Regions from separate parts of the Sinorhizobium sojae CCBAU 05684 genome, predicted to be linked through region 3. Evidence: riboswitches for the same ligand, from Rfam matches in the RefSeq annotation. Region 3 holds a riboswitch; each other region holds the start of a gene.
The links. Region 3 has a riboswitch for cobalamin ahead of SJ05684_RS11130 (CbtB domain-containing protein). Riboswitches for the same ligand answer to the same signal wherever they lie in the genome.
Positions count from the first base shown of each region.

Region 1 (6,632 bases), on a different replicon from region 3:
GGGCCGGATTGGTCGCATAGGTCGGATCGTCCGCGATGCCGTCAAGACCGAGCATGCCGCACAGAGCCGCAAATTGCCGGTCGTTGCCGCAGGCGATGATCAGATGACCGTCGGAGGCGGGAAACACCTGGTAGGGCACGATATTGGGATGCGCATTGCCCATGCGGCGGGGCACCTTGCCGCCCGCAAGATAGTTCATCGCCTGGTTGGCAAGCACCGCAACGCCCACATCGAGTAGTGCCAGGTCGACAAGCTGGCCGAGGCCGGATCGCTCCCGCTCGGCAAGTGCCGCCTGGATGCCGATCACCCCGTAGAGGCCGGTAAACACGTCGATCCAGGCAACGCCCACTTTCTGCGGTTCGCCGTCCGGTTCGCCAGTCAGGTCCATGATGCCGCACATGCCCTGGATCAGGAAATCGTAGCCCGGCTGTTGCGCCCGCGGACCCGCTTGGCCGAAACCCGTCACGGAGGCGTAGACGATGCGGGGGTTGATTGCGGCGATGCTGTCATAGTCGAGGCCGAATTTCTTCAACCCGCCGACCTTGAAATTCTCGATCACGACATCCGCCTCCGCGATCAAGGATTTGACGCGGGCAAGATCCTCGGGGTCGCCGAAATCGCAGGTGACCGACGTCTTGCCGCGATTTGCCGCGTGGAAATAGGCCGCCACCTTTTCGGTGCCGCCCTTGCCGTCCGGCTGTTCGATGAAGGGAGGCCCCCATGTGCGGGTGTCGTCGCCCTGCGGGCTCTCGACCTTGATCACTTCGGCGCCGAGGTCGGCGAGCGTCTGTCCGATCCAGGGGCCGGCCAGGATGCGGGCAAGCTCGACGACCTTCAGGCCGGCGAGTGGGGCGCTGTTTGGAACAGCCATCAGAAGAATGCCTGAATGCCGGTCTGGGCACGGCCGAGAATCAGCGCATGGACGTCATGCGTGCCCTCGTAAGTGTTGACGGTTTCGAGATTCTGCGCGTGGCGCATGACGTGGTACTCGATCTGAATGCCATTGCCGCCATGCATGTCGCGGGCCTGCCTCGCAATGTCAAGCGCCTTGCCGCAATTGTTGCGCTTGACGAGGGAAATCATCTCCGGCGCAAACCTGCCCTCGTCCAACAGCCGCCCGACACGAAGCGAGGCCTGCAGGCCGAGCGTGATCTCCGTCTGCATGTCGGCGAGCTTCTTCTGGTAGAGCTGCGTACCGGCGAGCGGCTTGCCGAACTGGATGCGATCGAGGCCGTATTGTCGCGAACGGAACCAGCAATCCTCCGCGGCGCCGAGCACGCCCCAGGAGATGCCGTAGCGGGCACGGTTGAGGCAGCCGAACGGTCCCTTGAGTCCCGAGACATTCGGCAACAGCGCGTCCTCGCCCACCTCGACGCCTTCGAGCACGATCTCGCCGGTGATCGAGGCACGCAGCGACAGCTTGCCGCCGATCTTCGGCGCCGAGAGGCCCTTCATGCCTTTTTCGAGGATGAAGCCGCGGATCTGCCCGCCATGCGCCTCCGATTTGGCCCAGACCACGAAGACGTCGGCGATCGGCGCGTTGGAGATCCACATCTTCGAGCCCCGCAGGCGATAGCCGCCCTCGATCTTCTCGGCGCGTGTTTTCATCGAACCCGGATCGGATCCGGCATCCGGCTCGGTGAGTCCGAAGCAGCCGATCAACTCGCCCGAGACGAGGCCGGGCAGGTATTTGTCGCGCTGTTCTTCGGAGCCATAGGCGTAGATGGGGTAAATCACCAGCGACGACTGCACGCTCATCATGGAGCGGTAGCCCGAATCGACGCGCTCCACCTCGCGCGCCACGAGACCATAGGAAACGTAATTGGCGCCGGCCGCGCCATATTTTTCCGGCAGGGTCACGCCGAGAAGACCCGCCTGGCCCATCAGCCGGAAGAGGCCCGGATCGGTCTTTTCCTCAAGATAGGCCTCCTCTACGCGCGGCAGCAGTTCTGCTTGCGCGAAGGCGCTGGCCGCATCGCGGATCATGCGTTCGTCCTCGGCAAGCTGGTCGTCCAGGAGAAGGGGATCGTCCCATACGAAGGCGCTGCCTTGGGGTGACTGCATGGCGGGGGCAGTGGACGGGTTTGTGGTCACGGATTCTCTCCCGATAATCTCGAAACGGCCCCGATAATCTCGAAACGGCAAGCCGATTTCCTATGTAGATACCGATTGTTGCCGGGCGTAAAAAGCCGTATTTAGGCGTAATATCATTCATAGAGTGCATAGGTGGAGATGCGCCCGCGCCGGTTCCTTCCCTCGATAAGCCTTTTGTCCGCTTTTGAGGCCGTCCTGAAGACCGGCTCGACGGCGGCGGCTGCGCGCGACCTCAATCTGACGCAGAGCGCGGTGAGCCGCCTTGTCCAGAATCTGGAGCAGCAGCTCGGCCGCCAGCTTTTCGAGCGTCACCGGCAGAAGCTCATCCCCACGCAAGCCGCCCACGCCTATGGCCGGGATGTGACCCGCGCGCTCGATCTCATTCAGCGCGGCAGCATGGAAGTTGCCGCAAATCCGGGCGGCGGCACGCTGTCGCTGGCGATCCTGCCGGCCTTCGGCACGCGATGGCTGGCGCCGCGGCTCGGCACGTTCCTGGTCAAGCATCCCGGCATCACGATCAATCTAGCAACGCGCCTCAAGCGCTTCAACTTTGCCGTCGAAGGCTTCGATGCCGCCATTCATTTCGGCGCCGAGGATTGGCACGACGCCGGCCATATGAAGCTATTCGAGGAACGACTGACCGCCTGCATTTCGCCGGCACTGCTCAACGACCATCCGATCACCGGTGTCGATGACATGTCCGGGCTGCCGCTTCTGCAGCTGGAGACACGGCCGAATGCCTGGCTGATCTGGTTTGCCGCCCATGGCGCGGAACCAACAAGCGTGACCGGAATGCTCTTCGACCAGTTCGCCACCATGACTCAGGCTGCGATCTCCGGGCTCGGCGTCGCTCTTCTTCCGGACTATCTGGCATATGCGGAGATCGCGGAAGGGCGCCTTGTGCCCCTCTTGAAGAGGGGCGTGCCGGGGTCCGGATCCTATTGGCTGGTCTGGCCGCAAGCGCGCGCCAATTACCCGCCGCTCGAAGCCTTCCGCACCTGGCTTGCCGAGGAACTGTCGCCGGAGGCCTCATCGGTTTCCTGACCCGCGAAGCGGGCATGGACCTCCGGTAGGGAAGCAGGGGCCCGCCCTTGACCGGCCCGGGGCAACTATCTATGGAGTCTCTCGACGGTTCCCCGACGATGAAGCGAAGGGGATTAATAGGGAACACGGTGCGGGCGACCCAGTAGGGACCAAGGCCGTGGCTGCCCCCGCAACTGTGAGCGGATTGCCGTCCATCCTCGTGGCGCCTCCAGCGCCATGCCACTGTGCCACCCGGCACGGGAAGGCAGATGGACGACAGACATCCGCAAGCCAGGAGACCTGCCGTCATGTGTTCGCTCCAATGTCCACGGGCGGGGATGCCCGGAACAGGATGTGCCATGACAAATTCTCGCGCCTGGCTGCGCCTTCCTGCCTTCGTTCCTTCCCGCTCGAGCGGCCGCTCGCTCGAAACCGCTGACTGACGCGGCGCGATCATTCCTGCCGTCCGCGCAGTGCGGCCGGTATTTTTCCAATCGGGGAGATCAACCGTGACCATCATTCCCACCATTCGTGGCAGCTTTGTTGCCGTCGCTGCGCTGGTGTCGACTCTCACCGTCGACGCTCGGGCCTCCGAAACCACCTATCCGCTGACCATTACCAATTGCGGCCGCACGGTCACTTTCCAGAAGGCGCCCGAACGCGCCGTCTCGATCGGCCAGAGCAGCACGGAGATCATGTATCTGCTCGGCCTGCAGGACCGGATGGTCGGCACCGCCGTCTGGCTCGGCCCGGTCATCGGGGGTTACGAGGAGGCGAATGCCAGGGTGGAGCGTCTCGCGGACAACGATCCGAGCTTCGAAAGCGTCGTTGCCAAGAAGCCGGACATCGTCACCGCGCAGTTCCAGTGGCACGTCGGGCCCGAAGGCACCGTCGCCAAACCGGAGCAGTTCGAGGAACTCGGCATTCCCGTCTACACCTCGCCCGCCGATTGCGTCGGCAAGGACAATACGGGTGGCGGCGATGGCGTTCGCCATGCGGTTTTCACCATGGACCTGATCTACCAGGAGATCGCTGAACTGGCGCAGATCTTCAACGTCCAGGCTCACGGCGAGGCGCTGATCGCCGAGCTGAAGTCGCGCGAGGATGCGGCGAAGCAGAAGATCGCGTCGGCGAACGGCAGGCTCTCCGCCGTGTTCTGGTTCTCGAGCGCGGAGCTCGACATCGATCCCTTTGTCGCCGGCAAGAACGGTGCTCCCGGCTACATCATGCAGGCGCTCGGCATCCGCAATGTCATCGACAGCGAAGAGGAATGGCCGACCGTCGGCTGGGAAACCATCGCCAAGTCTGGCCCGACGATCATCGTCGCGGGCAGGATGGAGCGTCGCCGTTTCCCCGCAGACGACATCGCCGTCAAGCACCAGTTCCTGAAGTCCGACCCGGTCACGAGCCTCATGCCGGCCGTCAAGGAGGGCCGTGTCGTCGAAATGGACGCCCAGGCGATGAACCCGACGATCCGGACCATCGAAGGTATCGAGGTCCTGGCCGAGGCCATTGAAAAAGCCGGCCTGACCCAGTGATCGGCTTGGTGGGCTCCCTATCGAGGACAAGCGCCACAGTGCTGGCGCTTGTCCTGTTGTTCGCGGCGCTCTGGCTGGGTGCGGCGATCGGCGAGACCGCGATCCCGATGGATGTCGTCGCCCGGGCGGTCGCCAATCGGCTTTGGCATGCGGGCTATCCGCTCGATCCGATCAACGAGGGCATCATCTGGAACTACCGGCTGAGCCGCGCCGTGGTGGCGGCGTGCTGCGGCTCGGCGCTTGCGCTTTCCGGCGTCGTGCTGCAGTCGCTTCTGCGCAACCCGCTGGCCGATCCGTATATTCTCGGGATTTCGGCGGGTGCATCGACCGGCGCGGTCGCCGTTGCCATCCTCGGTTTCGGCGCCGGTCTGTTGACGCTGCCGCTGGGGGCCTTCCTCGGCGCGCTTCTCGCCTTCGGGCTTGTCAGCCTGCTCGCAATGCGCGCGGGCAGGGGGCATGGTGCCATCATTCTCGCCGGTGTCGCCGGCTCGCAGCTCTTCAACGCGCTCACTTCCTTCATCGTCACCAAGGCGGCCAATGCGGAGCAGTCGCGCGCGATCATGTTCTGGCTGCTCGGCAATCTTTCCGGCGTCCGTTGGCCTGATGTCTGGCTCGCGCTGCCGGTGGCGGTGGCGGGCCTCATTGCCTGCCTCTGGCATGCACGCGCCCTCGACGCCTTCACCTTCGGCTCCGAGTCCGCCGCTTCGCTCGGCATTCCCGTGCGCCGCGTCTATGTCGTGCTGATCGGCGCATCGGCCATGATGACGGCGGCGATGGTCAGCGTTGTCGGCTCGATCGGCTTCGTCGGGCTCGTCATCCCGCATGCGGCCCGGATGCTGGTGGGCGTCCGGCACGGGCTGCTGCTGCCGGCATCCGCTCTGATCGGCGCAATATTCATGATCGCCGCGGACGTGGTTTCACGCGTGATCATTCCGGGCCAGGTGCTGCCGATCGGCGTGGTGACGGCACTTGTCGGGGCGCCTGCCTTCGCGATCATTCTTGGCCAGCGGGGGGCGGTTCGATGATGCTTTCGGCGTGCAACGTTTCATGGTCCACGGGCGGAATTTCAATTCTCGAGAATGTCTCGCTCGACGTCGTCCCGGGTGAATTTCTCGGCATTGTCGGACCGAACGGTTCCGGAAAGACGAGCCTGATGTCGCTTCTTGCGGGTCTCCGGCGGCCGAAGTCGGGTCGTGTGCTGCTGGACGGCCGGCCGATCGACGGGCTCGGACGGCGTGAGGTCGCCAGACGCATCGCCCTCGTCGAACAGCAGGCCGAGACGAGCGAGCGCATATCGGCGCGCCAGGCCGTGGAACTCGGCCGCACCCCGCATCTCGGGCCGCTCGCACCATGGTCGGCAGAGGATGACGAGATCGTCGGCGCGGCGATCCGCAATGTCGACATGGAGCCATTAGCGTCGCGGCAGTGGCACACGCTCTCGGGGGGCGAACGCCAGCGCCTGCACATCGCCCGCGCCCTCGCGCAGCAGCCGAAAATCCTGCTTCTGGACGAGCCGACGAACCACCTCGACATCGGCCACCAGATCGGCCTGTTGCATCTCGTCCGCCAGCAGCAGCTGACGGCCGTGGCGGCGCTTCACGATCTCAACCACGCGGCGATGTTCTGCGACCGAATCGCCTTGATGAGCGGCGGCCGCATCGTAGCGTTGGGGCGCCCATCCGAAGTCCTCAGCGCAGAGCGGATCGGCACCGTCTTCGGGGTGGAGGCCGATGTCGAACAGGAGGGCGAGGGGCGCTGTCACATCCGCTACCGGCCACCCGGTTCGCCGGTCGCCGAACGACCCAGGCTGAGGAGGATTTCATGATCGTTGCCAGGCACTTGCTTGCGGCCTTCGTCGCCGCATTTTGCGAGCGCCGAAACCGTTGAGGGCAAGATGTTGAACCCCGGCGCAAAGGGCTCGATGGCCGGACTTCCTGGCATTGCAGCCGGGCACCGCGAGAAAGACGCCCCCCGCCA
Region 1 covers NZ_CP023068.1:1,806,885-1,813,516, reverse strand. The annotation lists gene SJ05684_RS26140 (CaiB/BaiF CoA transferase family protein) at 1-871, opposite strand, end outside; gene SJ05684_RS26135 (acyl-CoA dehydrogenase) at 871-2,064, opposite strand; gene SJ05684_RS26130 (LysR family transcriptional regulator) at 2,233-3,138, shown strand; cobalamin riboswitch at 3,207-3,439, shown strand; partial or broken gene SJ05684_RS26125 (ABC transporter substrate-binding protein) at 3,705-4,655, shown strand; gene SJ05684_RS26120 (FecCD family ABC transporter permease) at 4,652-5,680, shown strand; gene SJ05684_RS26115 (ABC transporter ATP-binding protein) at 5,677-6,480, shown strand.
Region 1: linked by a shared signal. The riboswitch ahead of SJ05684_RS26125 (ABC transporter substrate-binding protein) and the one ahead of SJ05684_RS11130 (CbtB domain-containing protein) in region 3 are both predicted to bind cobalamin.

Region 2 (6,632 bases), 380 kb from region 3:
GCCTTGAGCAAGGGCCGCGCCGGTTCCGGCCTCTCTCCGCCATCGATCAACGCCTCGGCATAGTCGAGGAAAAGGCGCGCATTGTCGGCACCGCCTTCGGTGAAATAGGCCCAGAGACGCTCACGGTCCTCAGCCGAAACGGTCGAAAAAGGCTCGAGGCCCGCATCGGGCTTGTCGTCGCCGGGCACCACGGCGATCTGGAACTTGTTCGCGATCGCCGCTGCGTGTAGCGCCTCCAGCACATAGCGGAAATAGCTGGCGCCGCCGAGCGGACGCACGACGATCAGCTTGGCATGCCGTGCCGTCCGCTCGACATAGGTGTCGACCGACATCGGATGCATCAGGTTCATCAGGCTGGCAATGCGCAGGCTCTTTGCGCCCGATCGCTGGCGATGGGCGGCGGCGATCGAGGCAATTTCCGTGTCGGCGGCCGAGAGGAACAGAATATCGGCCGGGCTCTGGCCGAGATCGATCGCTTCATTGCCGTCGGCAATCGTGCCTTTCTGGGCTAGGAGGAGGTGCATGGGACCTCCTCGTGAAAACACCCCTCCCCAATCCCTCCCCACCAGGGGGAAGGGCTGGGCGCCTGCGGCCCTCGCCTGCCCGCTTTCCGCCCCTCAGTCTGACTGAGCCGTTTTTTACGGAGGTGGAGGCGGCGCGGCAAGGTAAGCCCCTCCCCCTGGTGGGGAGGGGTTGGGGAGGGGCTCCTATTGGAGGGGTTCCTCTTGCAAGAGGAGGGGTATTTCGCGTTCAAACCCAAGACCATCTCACACGAGCGCCGCGATCGCCGCGCGTACCGCTGCTTCGTCCATGTCGTGCAGGCCGATGACGACGAGGCGCGTGCCGCGAGTTTCCCCGGGTGCCCAGGTGCGGTCGTAGTATTGATCGATGCGGCTGCCGACCGCCTGGATCAGGAGCCGCATCGGCTTGCCGGGCACATCGGCAAAACCCTTGAGACGCAGTATGTCGTGCTCGGCGATGACGCTCTTCAGCCGCTCGACGAATCCGGCCGGGTCCGTGATCGCACCGACTTCGACGACGAAGCTCTCGAACTCGTCGTGGTCGTGTTCCTCACCTGCCTCGTGCTCCATTTCGTGATGCGACTTGCGATTGGCGATCTCGTCCTCCGTGCCGACGCCGAGGCCGAGCAGGATGGCGGCGGCAACCTCGCCGTTCCGCGCCTCGATCATTGCCGGCCTGCGGCGGATGCGGGAGGCGACCTCCTCGCGCACGGCCTTCACCCCATCGACATCGATGAGGTCGGTCTTGTTGAGGACGATCAGGTCGGCGGCGGTCAGTTGGTCCTCGAAAAGTTCCTCGAGCGGGCTCTCATGGTCGAGATTGTCGTCATTGGCGCGCAGCGCATCGACCTTGTCGTGATCGTCGGCAAAGCGTCCGGCAGCGACCGCGGCGCTGTCCACGACGGTGACAACGCCATCGACCGTCACTTCGCTGCGAATGTCCGGCCAGTTGAAGGCGGCGACCAGCGGCTGCGGCAGCGCAAGACCCGACGTCTCGATGACGATATGGTCGGGGCGATTCTCGCGCTCGAGCAGCTTCGTCATGGTCGGGATGAAGTCGTCGGCGACGGTGCAGCAGATGCAGCCATTGGTGAGCTCGATGATGTCCTCCTCCGAGCAGGCCTCGGCGCCGCAGCCCTTCAAGACGTCGCCGTCGACCCCGAGATCGCCGAATTCGTTGATGATGAGCGCGATGCGCTTGCCGTCGGCATTCTGCAACAGGTTGCGGATCATCGTCGTCTTGCCGGCTCCGAGGAAGCCGGTAATGACGGTGGCCGGGATCTTGCCCTGCTGGGCCTTTGCGCGTGTCATGGTCAACCTTTCATTTTCAGCGGCAGTCCGGCCGCGACGAAATAGACTTCGGCGGATTTCTCCGCGACGATCTGGTGGAGCCGGCCCGCATGGTCTCGAAATTCGCGCGCCATGCGGTTTTCCGGGACGATGCCGAGGCCGACTTCATTGGAAACGAAAACAAGACGGGCCCGAGCGCCCGGCAGGAAGGCGGCGAGAGTCGCGAACTCCGCCGCCATGTCGCGCCCCTCCATCATCAGGTTCGTGACCCAAAGCGTCAGGCAGTCGACGAGGACGGCGTGCTCCGGCGCATCGATGTGGCTGAGCAGACCGACGAGGTCGAGCGGCTCCTCATGGGTCGTCCAGCCTTTGCCCTGCCGCGCCGCCTGGTGATGGACGATGCGGTCGCGCATCTCCTCGTCGAATGCGCGCCCGGTCGCGACATAATGCATCGACAGACCGCTGCCTTCGACGAGTCTTTCGGCAAAGCCGGACTTGCCGGAGCGGGCACCGCCGAGGACGAGCGTCGGGCCGACATTGGAGAGGGTCATGCGAAAAGCCTCAGTTCACGAATGACCAAGGCAGAAAGCAATGCGCTAGGCGCCCGCGGGTCGCGGGACGGAGAAATCTGAAAGCCACGACAACCTCCGTGCTGGCATCGGGGACAATTCTCCCCTCGGGCGGGATGCCCTGACGGATGGCAGGTCTCCTGGCTCACGGCTTCACGGGCCAAGGCATCACACGGAACAGCGCGACGATGCCTGGACCCGAACGGGTCCGCCTCACCTTCCCAGTGCTTACGGCTTCGTGAAAGGCGGACGATTCGTAGAAGAAGAGGCGTCCTGCCCGGCTGATCACGATGCCACACCAGTGGCTTTTCCGGCACGCCACCGCTCCCCGGTGAAACTGCCCATGCAGTCCATCGAAGAGAGGATGGGCATACCCGATAGCGGCCCCTGACCGTTCTACAGTCGCGGGGTCGGCTGCGATAAGGGCGCCCGGTGTGGGTCCGCCCCGCCGCATTCCCATTTACTCCCTCGCACCGGCCCGGCACGAGGGAACCATCCAATTCCCGTTAATTATGAAGCCCTGGCTGCGATGTCAATCGACGCCCTGCGACGCGTTGCCCGCGAATTGCGCCAGATGCCCTCCGTTCGTCCTCCAGGACGCACAAGGGGCGCTGCAACTTTTTGAATCTACGGGGTCGTGGCTACTCACAACAGGTGAGCAGACACTGCTTACCACCGCATGGTAAAAAGCACCGTCTGGAGCTGACCGCGGTGAAGGTGCAGCTCCCGTCTGCCGATCATGTCCGCGAACCTCAAGGAGGTTCGCGTCGGAGGGTGCGATGTCGTATCTGCGTCGTGCCGTAATTGTTGGGTTGAGTTTTGCGCTTGCTGGCTCCCCCCCGGCAGGCGCGGCCGAACCGGTAGGCCAAGCGGTCCGCATCAAGACCGAGGTCAGGGGCGCGGCCGGCCCGCTCGCCGTGCAGGACGCGGTGCACCGCGACGAGCGGATATCGACATCCAGGTCCGGCCTCGGCCAGTTCGTCTTCCGGGATGGCAGCAAGCTCGCGCTCGGCGCCGGCTCCTCCGTAGTCATCGACCGGTTCGTCTTCGACGACTCGAAAACCGTGCAGAATCTGACGATTGCGGCGGCGAAGGGAACGTTCCGCTGGATCAGCGGCAATTCCAGGCACTCCGCCTACCGGATCCTGACGCCGGCCGGAACGATCGGCGTTCGCGGCACCGTATTCGACTTCTATGTCGGCGGCGACGGCACGACGGCCGTCGTGCTGCTGTCGGGCGCGGCCGACTTTTGCGGCCGCGGCGGCTGCCGGCAACTGACGCGCCGCTGCGACTGCGTGATCGCAAAACCCAACGGCGCGATGTCGGACACCCGGCCGGTCAATCGCGGCACGCTCAGGGCGCTTGGCAACCCGCGGGCATTGCCGTTCCTGTCGGGCCAGCAACGGCTTTCGTCTGGCTGGAGCGGCAGCGGCTGCGGCCTTGCGGCTGCCCTTCAAATCCGGCCCGACAAGCTTCCGCCGCCGCGCGTCGACCAGGCGCCGATTACCCCGGAACCCGGGGAGCCTGTAAGGCCGCCCAAGCCGAAGCCGCACAAGCCGGACAGGCCTCATAAGCCCCATAAGCCTGACAAGCCTGACAAGCCTGGCAAACCGGACAGGCCGGACAGGCCTGATAGGCCTGATAGGCCCGACCGACCGGATAGGCCGGATCATCCGAACGGCCACTCTCGCCCGGACAGGCCCGACCGACCCGACAGACCGGATCGCCCAGACAGACCGGACAGGCCGGCCCGGTGGAAATGAGGGCGGAACTCACTCGCCTGCCCCTCCCCTTTCCGTCTCTTCGGCAGGAAAGTGGTCGGCGCGGCGCGGGATGCGGCGATAGAACTCCTCAAGTCCGGGTGCCAAGCCGCCGGCCTTGAGTTTCGCCATGCTCAGAATACGGCGCGTATCGGGCGAACGCACCTGCAGAGCCGCGATCAGCTGCCCATGAATGCGCTGCAGCTCGAAGAATTCCGGGGACGTGGCAAGCGCCTTGCCGCCGACCACGGCGAAAAGCCTCGTTCGCGTCGTCTTGCCCTTGAGAGGCAGAGCCCCGGCATCGAGCAGGGCGCAGCCACCGAGGGCCTTTGCCGTCGTTTCGGATACGAGAATGTCGAAGCCGATGTCCTTGCAGGCGCTTTCGATGCGGGCGGCGACATTCACGGCGTCGCCCACCGCCGAATAGTTGAAATGTATTTCCGCTCCCATATTGCCGACGCAGGCGAGTCCCGTATGGATGCCGACCCCGATCGCGACCTTGCGCTCGTCACCAAAGCCGAAGGCATCGGCCTCGTTGAGCCGGGCGAGCGTCTCGCGCATGGCCAGCGCCGCATGGACGGCCTTGCCGGGGTGCCCCGCTACGTCGACCGGCGCGTTCCAGAAGGCCATGATCGAATCGCCGATGAACTTGTCGAGCGTGCCCTCATTGTCGATCACGTGGTGGCTCAGCGCGTCGAGCAGCCTGTTGAGAAAGTGCACCACTTCCGTCGGCGCCAGGCGCTCGCTGATCTCGGTGAAATTGCGCACGTCGACGAACATCAGCGTGAGCTCCCGGTCGTCGCCGCCGAGGCGCAAGGCGTTTCGCGTGTGCTCGATCCGGTAGAGCAAAGAGGGAGACAGGTACTGCCCGAAGGCACGCCGGACGACGCGCCGCTCCCGGTCGCTCACCAGGAAGCGGTAGGCCGTTGCTGCGAAATGGATGATCGAACCGAAGACGATCGGCGCCAGCGGATCGAAGAGAAGCCCGCCATGGACGAAGGCGAGCCATGAGGCAACGAGCGCGAGCACGGTGATCAGCAGGCCGCAGGCCAGCGCCACGGCCGGGCTGACGAAGGTCGTGAGCAGGACGAGCAGGCTGCCTGCGACTGCAACCGACAGGATTTCGAGTCCGTCGGCCCAATCCGGGCGGGAGAGAAAGCGTCCGGATAGGATCTGCTCGACGGTCTGCGCGTGCAGCGACACGCCGGGAACATTATCTCCAAGAGCGGTTGCACGGATATCCAGCAAGCCGGCGGCCGAGGTGCCGACGAAGACGATGCTGCCTCCGATTGCAGCCCTCGCTTCCGTCGCGGCGCTGCCCGGAGCAAGGACCTCGGCGGCCGAGACATATCTCTCCGGCCGATCCGGGCTCACATAGAGCCAGAGCTCTCCGGCCGCCGTCACCGGTACGACGAAATCGCCGACCCTGATCAGCGTTATCGTGTCCGCCACATCCGTTGCCCCCGCGAGGAGATAGGTCGAGGCGCCTTGCGCGACCCGCAGAGCCTCAAGGGCGAGATTGGGATAGAGCTGCTCGCCGTCGCTCAAGAGCAACGGCACGGCGCGCACGACGGCGGAGGAACTTTCGGGATTGAGGCTGATATGGCCGACGCCGGCCGCATTCGTTTCGAGTTCCGGCCTGATCGGCGTTGCCGCGGCGAGCCTGGGCGGCGCATCGAAGGGGCTTTCGCCCGTGAAGGCAAAGCCCGCCTTTACCGGCGGTCGATAGTTTCCACTATTGGAAAGTCCGAAGCCAAGCACGACCGGCTTTCCCGCGATCGCCCGCGCAAACGTCTCGTCATTGTCCGGCAGGCGGGCGACGAGCGCCGGATCCAGGTCTCCGACGTCGCGCATGACGCTCCGAGGCGAAAGACGATCCGGTTCGGCGAAGAGAATATCGAAGGCAATGACGGCCGCGCCCATTTCGGTAAGCCGATCGACCAGATCCGCCATCCGGTCTCTCGGCCAGGGCCACTGGCCGAATTGCTCGAGCGACGCCTCGTCGATGTCGACGACGCGCACCGGGAGTACCTCGAAAGGCCGCGGCGCGAGGCGCTGATACTCGTCGAACGTGACTTCGCGGGCGAATTTCAGCAATGGCGGATCACTGGTCCGCAGCATTGTCAGTGCCGCGACGATTGCCAGGCCGAGAAGGACGCAAACGAGCTGCGCGCGTGTCATGGCTGCGGTCCGAGCTTTTCCTGCGGGTCCGCACCCCATGCGCCCCGGGGAAACCATCTGCCGCCGCTTGCGCCATGCTGCATCTAATGCGGCGGCGGCGCAATCATGAACAATCGTGGTAGGCGCGTAAGGACGACGGGCTCCGCGGTGGCTTCGCAGACTTGTTGGTGAAGGGCGTGCCTAGCCGAACAACTGATCGAGCCAGTCCCGATCGAGCACCGTATCGAGCTCTGCGGCGATATCGTCGAGTGCGCCATCGACCGATTGGCGGTAGCTCGCGCCCCCGCCCTCGATCCCGAAGCTCTGGAGCA
Region 2 covers NZ_CP023067.1:1,887,375-1,894,006, forward strand. The annotation lists gene cobN (cobaltochelatase subunit CobN) at 1-524, opposite strand, end outside; gene cobW (cobalamin biosynthesis protein CobW) at 768-1,832, opposite strand; gene cobU (bifunctional adenosylcobinamide kinase/adenosylcobinamide-phosphate guanylyltransferase) at 1,835-2,362, opposite strand; cobalamin riboswitch at 2,494-2,892, opposite strand; gene SJ05684_RS09275 (FecR family protein) at 3,160-4,143, shown strand; gene SJ05684_RS09280 (CHASE2 domain-containing protein) at 4,153-6,321, opposite strand; gene SJ05684_RS09285 (cobyric acid synthase) at 6,502-6,632, opposite strand, start outside.
Region 2: linked by a shared signal. The riboswitch ahead of cobU (bifunctional adenosylcobinamide kinase/adenosylcobinamide-phosphate guanylyltransferase) and the one ahead of SJ05684_RS11130 (CbtB domain-containing protein) in region 3 are both predicted to bind cobalamin.

Region 3 (6,632 bases):
GACGACAAGATCCGGGCGGCGCATCTGATCGCATTCTATTGCCATCGGCTCGGCCTTGCGACCGGTGCGATCTATCTCGCCGCCGGTCTCGTGCCGCGGATCGCAGGGCTCCGTTTCGAGACCTATCCGCGAAGCGAGGGCGGGCGAAGCTTCGAGGCCGGCCGCTTCCATTTTCTCCTCGATGCGCCGTCTGCGGGCGCCAGGGAGCCCGGGGAGGGGAAGCAACGGTTTCACGACGCCTTCGTCCTGCATATGAAACCGATCATCGCGCTCATCAAGCGCCGCTGCGGCCTTTCTGCCCGGGCGCAATGGCGGCTCGCGGCCGACGGCCTGGCGGGCGCCTTCCTGGAAATCGGCCGCCTGCGAGGGCAGGAGGCGGCCGCGGTCGAGCGGGCGCTCGCCATCGTCAGATGCGCGGGCTCGCCGCTGTTATCGCCCGACCTCTATTACGAGGAGATCAAGGCCGAAGGGCATGGGCGTCCTCTCTCCCGGACCTATCGGATGCGCAGCGGCTGTTGTCTCTATTATCGAACGGAAGGCGGCGATTTCTGCGACACCTGCGTGCTGCTGGAACCTGAGACAAGACGGGAGAGATTGAGGGCGCATTTGCGCGCGTCGGAGGGGAAGTCGGCTGAGAATGAGGTGGATTGCCCCTCACCCTAGCCCTCTCCCGGCGTGCGGGGAGAAGGTGCCGGCAGGCGGATGAGGGGCAAAACGAGCTTGGACTAACCGGCCTTCACAACCCGGTCGTTGATGAAGCCGGAGACGACGCCGAGGACGATCCAGAAGGCGAGTGTGGTGGCCAGCGCCGCGACCGCGAATTCCGCGCCGAGGACCGCCGGGACGTTGCTCGAGATATCGAGCGGCTGCGGCGCGCCATAGGCGTGGGGCGCGGCGATCAGCACGAGGCCGGCGACCTTCGCGACGAGTTCCCCGCGCAAGGCCAGCAGGTAGAGACCCGCGGCCGAGAGCAGCACCGTCAGCGCCCACCAGGTTTGGCGCTCGCCAAGGTCGGCAGCCGGGAAGCCGGGCAGTTCCGGCGGCAGGCCGAGGGCCGGCAGCATGTGCACGGCCAGCCACCCGCAGGCACCCCAGAGTGCTCCGTTTGCAAGCGTGATCCGATGGCCGATCGTCAGGCTGATGCCCGCAAGCAGCAGCGAGAAGCCGGCGCCCGTGACGAGATTTGCGAGAAGCGTACCGGAGAAGCGGCTCATGCCGAACAGAATGCCGCCTTCCTCCTCGTGTTCGTGTTCATGGGCATAGGCAGGCGTGATCGGCGAAACGAAGGCAAGCAGCTTTCCGAGCGGCGAAACAGCGTTCAGTGATGAATGCTCTTCGTGGCCAGCGGCCGCAGGCTCGGCGGCCGGTTCTCCGCCCTCGAATTCTTCGGCATGAAGGATCAGCGGCGTTACGCGCAGTTCCTGGGCGGCGGTCATGAAGACGCCTGCGATCAGCCCGGCCACGATTGCGGCCAGAAGTGTCTTGACGATCATGTGTCGATATTCCTCAATGCGGCGCTCCCCCTATGGGGCGCCGTCCAACCAACGCAGTCGGACGCCTTACAGCCCCGTGCGCCTTTCAGGACGCACGAAGGTTGCTGTAAGCGTTTGAATCCACGCATCGTGCTTCGCGAAAATCGGTTCCGATTTTCGGGCCGATGCGCGAGCAGCAACATCATGCCGGATGGCATGTGCGCATGCTCGGAGCACCCGACGGCTCTGTTCAGCTTCGATTCGGAACGCGCAAGGCGTTCCATAGGCTTAGTGGCAGGGGAAGCCGTAGGAATGGCGGGTGTCGTGCGCCGTGTCATGGAGCACGGCCGAATTTGCAAGACCTGCACCGAAGACGAGGAAGCCGCCGATCATAAGGGCAAGAATGCCCGCAACAAGACGATCGCTGAGGGAGAGCGAGACGCTCGAAACGTTAGACGTAGCCATGACAACCTCCGTGATGGCAAGGGATGTTCCCGATTGGGCGTTGCGCCCGCATCGATTGGCAGGTTTCCTGGCTCGCGGCGTCAGGTTTACACCAGGGATTTGCCTCGCCTTCCCAGATCGAACCGCCCTCTCGCGGTCCTTCCCAGTGGCTTTTTCCGGATCGCTCCGGAACGGCAAATTCACGCCGCACTACAGTCGCGGGGTCGGCCGTGATTAAGATGCCCAGCTTGGGTCCATCCGTCACGTTCCCGTTTACTCCCGAAGCGCGTTCGCTTTCCGGGAACCAACCGATCAGCGATGATTATGTGCGGCCGCGCGCGTTGTCAATCGAGGGGACCCGCAAAATGTACAGGGTTCGCGCCAGTCGCGGCCTGCGGACGGCGGCCCGCCGATCTTTCGAAAGTGGCGTTTCGCCTGGTGACCGTAAGGTGCCTCTCGTCTATCTCTACGGTTGCGTTCCCGTACCGGGCGCTTGCGGTTGCGCTTGCGCGATCTGGAGACAAGTCATGGCAGCTTTCGTTCCCGGCCTTGCTTTTGCAGCCACTATCGGTTCCGGCCTGATGGCGGGGCTCTTCTTCGTCTTTTCGGTATGCGTCATGCAGGCGCTGTCGCGGCTTCCGGCGGAACAGGGCATCGCCGCCATGAACGCCATCAATGCGGCGATCCAGAACCCGTTGTTCCTGATCACCTTCATGGGCACTACCCTGCTCGGCCTGGCGCTGATCGTTGCCGCTTTCATAACGGGCGGGCACGGGAGCTACCTGTTTGCCGCCGGCGGGCTCGCCTATCTCGTCGGCACATTTGGGGTGACGGTCATCTTCAACGTTCCCTTGAACGACGCGCTCGCTGCGGCGCGCGGCGAGGCCGCCGCCGCGCTCTGGCAGCAGCGCTACCTGACCGATTGGGTCCGCTGGAATCATGTCCGCACCATTGCCTCGATCGGGGCGCTGGCGCTGTTCGTGCTCGGCCTTGCCCGCAGCTGAGGCATCATCTCAGGCAGTCGTCAGTGCATTGGCGAGGTCGGCGACGAGGTCGTCCGGATGCTCGATGCCGATCGACAGGCGGATGGTCGATTCGAGTACGCCGATCCGGCGCCTGACCTCGATCGGCACGCCCGAATGGGTCATGGCGGCCGGGTGGCTTGCGAGCGATTCCGTGCCGCCGAGACTGACGGCGAGCTTGAAGATCTGCAGCGCGTTCAAGAAGCGGAAGGCCGCCTCCTGGCCGCCGGCTATATCGAAGGAGAAGGTCGAGCCGGCGCCGGTGCACTGAGCGGCAAAGACACGGCCGGCATGCGAGTCTCCGTCGTCGAAGGGCAGGTAGTGGATGCGCTCGACTTTCGGATGGTCGCGCAGGAATTCGGCGACGATGCGGGCGTTGTCGTTCGCCTTCTCCATCCTGACCGCAAGGGTTTCCAATGATCGACCTATCATCCAGCAGGAATGCGGGTCGAGCTGGGTGCCGATCGACCCGCGCAGTGCCTTCACTTGCTTGACGAGCGCCTTGGAGCCGAGGGCCGCGCCGGCGATCAGGTCGGAGTGACCGCCGACATATTTGGTCAGCGAATAGAGCGAGAGGTCCGCGCCATGATCGATCGGGTGCTGGAAGACCGGTCCGAGCAGGGTGTTGTCGCAGGCGAAGATCGGCCGGTGCCCCTGGGTCTCGCCGATCCTGTCGGCGATGCGGCGGATCATGGCGACGTCGACGAGGCTGTTGGTCGGATTGGCCGGCGTCTCGATCAGAATGAAGGCGACGCGGCCCTTCTTCATCGCCTCCTCCGCCGCGGCATTGACGGCTTCCTCGTCGATGCCGTCGGCAAAGCCGACGGCGGAGACGCCGAGATTAGGAAGGGTTTTCGCCAGCAGCGTCTCGGTGCCGCCATAAAGCGGCTGCGAATGCAGGATGACGTCGCCCGGGCGAACGAAGGCAAGCAGCGTGGTCGCGATCGCCGACATTCCGGAGGAAAAGAGTGCGCCTGCTTCCGCCCGCTCGTAAACGGCGAGCCGGTCCTCGACGATCTCGCTGTTCGGATGGTTGAAGCGGGAATAGACGAGCCCGGCGCCGACGCCCGCCGGCGGTTCGCGCCGCCCGGAGACGAAGTCGAAGAAGTCGCGGCCCTCCTCGGCCGAGTGGAAGACGAAGGTGGAGGTGAGAAAGATGGGCGGCTTGACCGCGCCTTCGGAAAGCTCCGGGTCGTAGCCATAATTGAGCATCAGGGTTTCGGGATGCAGTTTATGATTGCCGATATGGGTCTTGGACGGATGCGGCGCGGTCATTGATTTCTCCTCCGCGTGAAACGGGCCAGACTGTTCTCTTGAATTATATCAAGCGCTTGGACCGTCTGATCATGGCCGGCGCAAATATCCGCCGGCAGTGAGAAGATAAGGCGCAGAAAATTGCCGGCGAGATCGGTCACCGAATTTCTGCCGCTGACACCCGCTCCCATTCGCGCGACAAGTCGGAGATGAGGAAGCGTATAACGGAGCGCGCCGCAAAACCGCTTTTGACACTCTGACATTGAAACTGAAGAAGATGCCCTAGATTCAAAGAATTAGAGCGTCCTCGGCGTATTCAACCGGACGCCCGGCGCTCTGGGAGGACGGCGATGGATTTCCTGGACGCGATCGAGGCCGCAGAGTCCTGGCTGCGGACCGTGGTCCTCAATGAGTGGACGCTCTATCAGCTGGCACTGATCGGAGTCGGTTACCTGGTTTCCACCATTCTGGCGAAGCACATAGAACCGGCGGTGGAAGCACGCGCGCGCATGATCAAGGGAAATCCGGACCTGCTTCGGGTGATCATCGCCTTCATGCGGCGGCTCAGATGGGTCTTCCTGATCATCTGGCTGTGGATCGCGGATGTGCTTCTGTTGCGGTATGGCTGGCCGTCCTATCGCTGGCTGGTCTCCACGGCGCTCACGCTCGCGGCCGCGTGGTTCGTCATTTCGGTGCTGACGCGGATCATCCGCAACCTGATGCTGGCGCGTGTGGTCGCCGTCGCCGGCTGGTCCTATTTCGCGCTTTATGTGCTCGGGCTGGACGAGGTCGTGCTGGCGGCTCTCGACCGCGTTGCGGTCAATCTCGGCGCCGTTCGCCTTTCGATGCTGATCGTGTTGAAGGCGATCGTCCTTTCCGCCGCGCTGATCTGGGCGGCCGTCCTGATCGGCAATGTGACGGCGCACTGGATCGACCGGTCCGGGGATCTGACGCCCTCTTTCAAGGTGCTCATCAGCAAATTGATCAAGATCGGGCTGATCGTGTTCGCCGGCACAGTGGCGCTGTCGGCGACGGGCGTGGACCTGACGGCACTCACCATCTTTTCCGGTGCGGTCGGCGTCGGCATCGGCTTCGGCCTGCAGAAGGTCGTCTCCAACTTCATTTCCGGAATCATCATACTCCTCGACAAGTCCATCAAGCCGGGCGACACGATCACGCTCGGCGATACGTTCGGCTCGATCCGGGATCTAAGATCCCGCTTCGTTTCCGTCATCACCAGGGACGGCAAGGAATACCTCATTCCCAATGAGGACTTCATCTCGCAGCAGGTGGTGAACTGGTCCTTTTCCAGCGAGTATGTCCGCATCGAAGTGGACTTCGGGACGTCCTATGACAGCGACCCGCACGAGGTCGTGCGCATTGCGATCGAAACGGCAAAGGCCACGCCGCGGGTTGCCAGCACCTATGCCCAGCCGGTCTGCTGGATGACCGGCTTCGGGGCATCGTCGCTCGATTTCAAGCTGCGGTTCTGGATTTCCGATCCGAGCAACGGCTTGACGAATGTCCGCGGCCAGGTGCTGCTTGCATTGTGGGATGCTTTCAAGGCGGCCGGCATTTCGATCCCGTTCCCGCATCGGGAGATCATCATGAAGACGCCTGTCGAGGTGACCCGCGGGCGGCAATATGCCGACAAGGCCGGTGCTGCGGAGTAGGTGTCGGATTACGGTAATTGACTGCGCCGGCGCATGGAGCGACATTGCCGCCGGCGAGAGCCTGTAGCACTTCTACCGCTTCGGCCCGAAAATCGGACCCGATTTTAGGTAAGCAGTGCGTACTTGCAGCGACGTCTGTGCGTCCACAAGGCGGACGGAGGTTAGCACCCCCGGACGACAAGCGAATATTGCGGCGACGATGTGTGGAGTGGAGGCCCGCGATGGAACAGCTTCGGCAGACGCATCTATCGGGCGAGACGCGGCCGCTGGGTGGCCTGTTGCGGTCGTTCTCCGCGTCCGGCCTGCTCGTTGGCGTGCTGTTCTTTGCGGTTTCGCTGACGCCGAGCCTCGTTCCGCGGCCCTATCTGATCCAGGGGGTGATCTCCGGCGTTTCGCTGGCGGCGGGCTACGCGATCGGTGCATTTCTGCGCTGGCTTTGGTCCTTCTTCGAGCTGCGCGAGCCTTCAGCGCGGCGCGAGCGCACGCTGAAGATCGCAGCCGCCATCGTCTGCATCGCGGCGGCCGTCGTGTTCCTGTGGCAGACGGCAGGATGGCAGAATATGGTCCGCACCCTCATGGGGCTCGAGCCCATCGAAAGCGCGGAACCCGTCACGCTCGGCCTCATTGCAGCCCTCGTCTTCGTGCTGCTCGTCTTCACGGCCCGCTTGTTCCGGCTCACATTCCGCGTTCTGTCGCGATGGTTGGAGCGCTTCCTCACGCGCCCCGTCGCAAGGGCAATCGGCGGCTTGGCCGCGATCGCGCTCTTC
Region 3 covers NZ_CP023067.1:2,266,203-2,272,834, reverse strand. The annotation lists gene SJ05684_RS11140 ((2Fe-2S)-binding protein) at 1-663, shown strand, start outside; gene SJ05684_RS11135 (CbtA family protein) at 726-1,493, opposite strand; gene SJ05684_RS11130 (CbtB domain-containing protein) at 1,761-1,937, opposite strand; cobalamin riboswitch at 1,978-2,240, opposite strand; gene SJ05684_RS11125 (anthrone oxygenase family protein) at 2,444-2,920, shown strand; gene SJ05684_RS11120 (cystathionine gamma-synthase family protein) at 2,930-4,213, opposite strand; gene SJ05684_RS11115 (mechanosensitive ion channel family protein) at 4,543-5,865, shown strand; gene SJ05684_RS11110 (alpha/beta hydrolase) at 6,087-6,632, shown strand, end outside.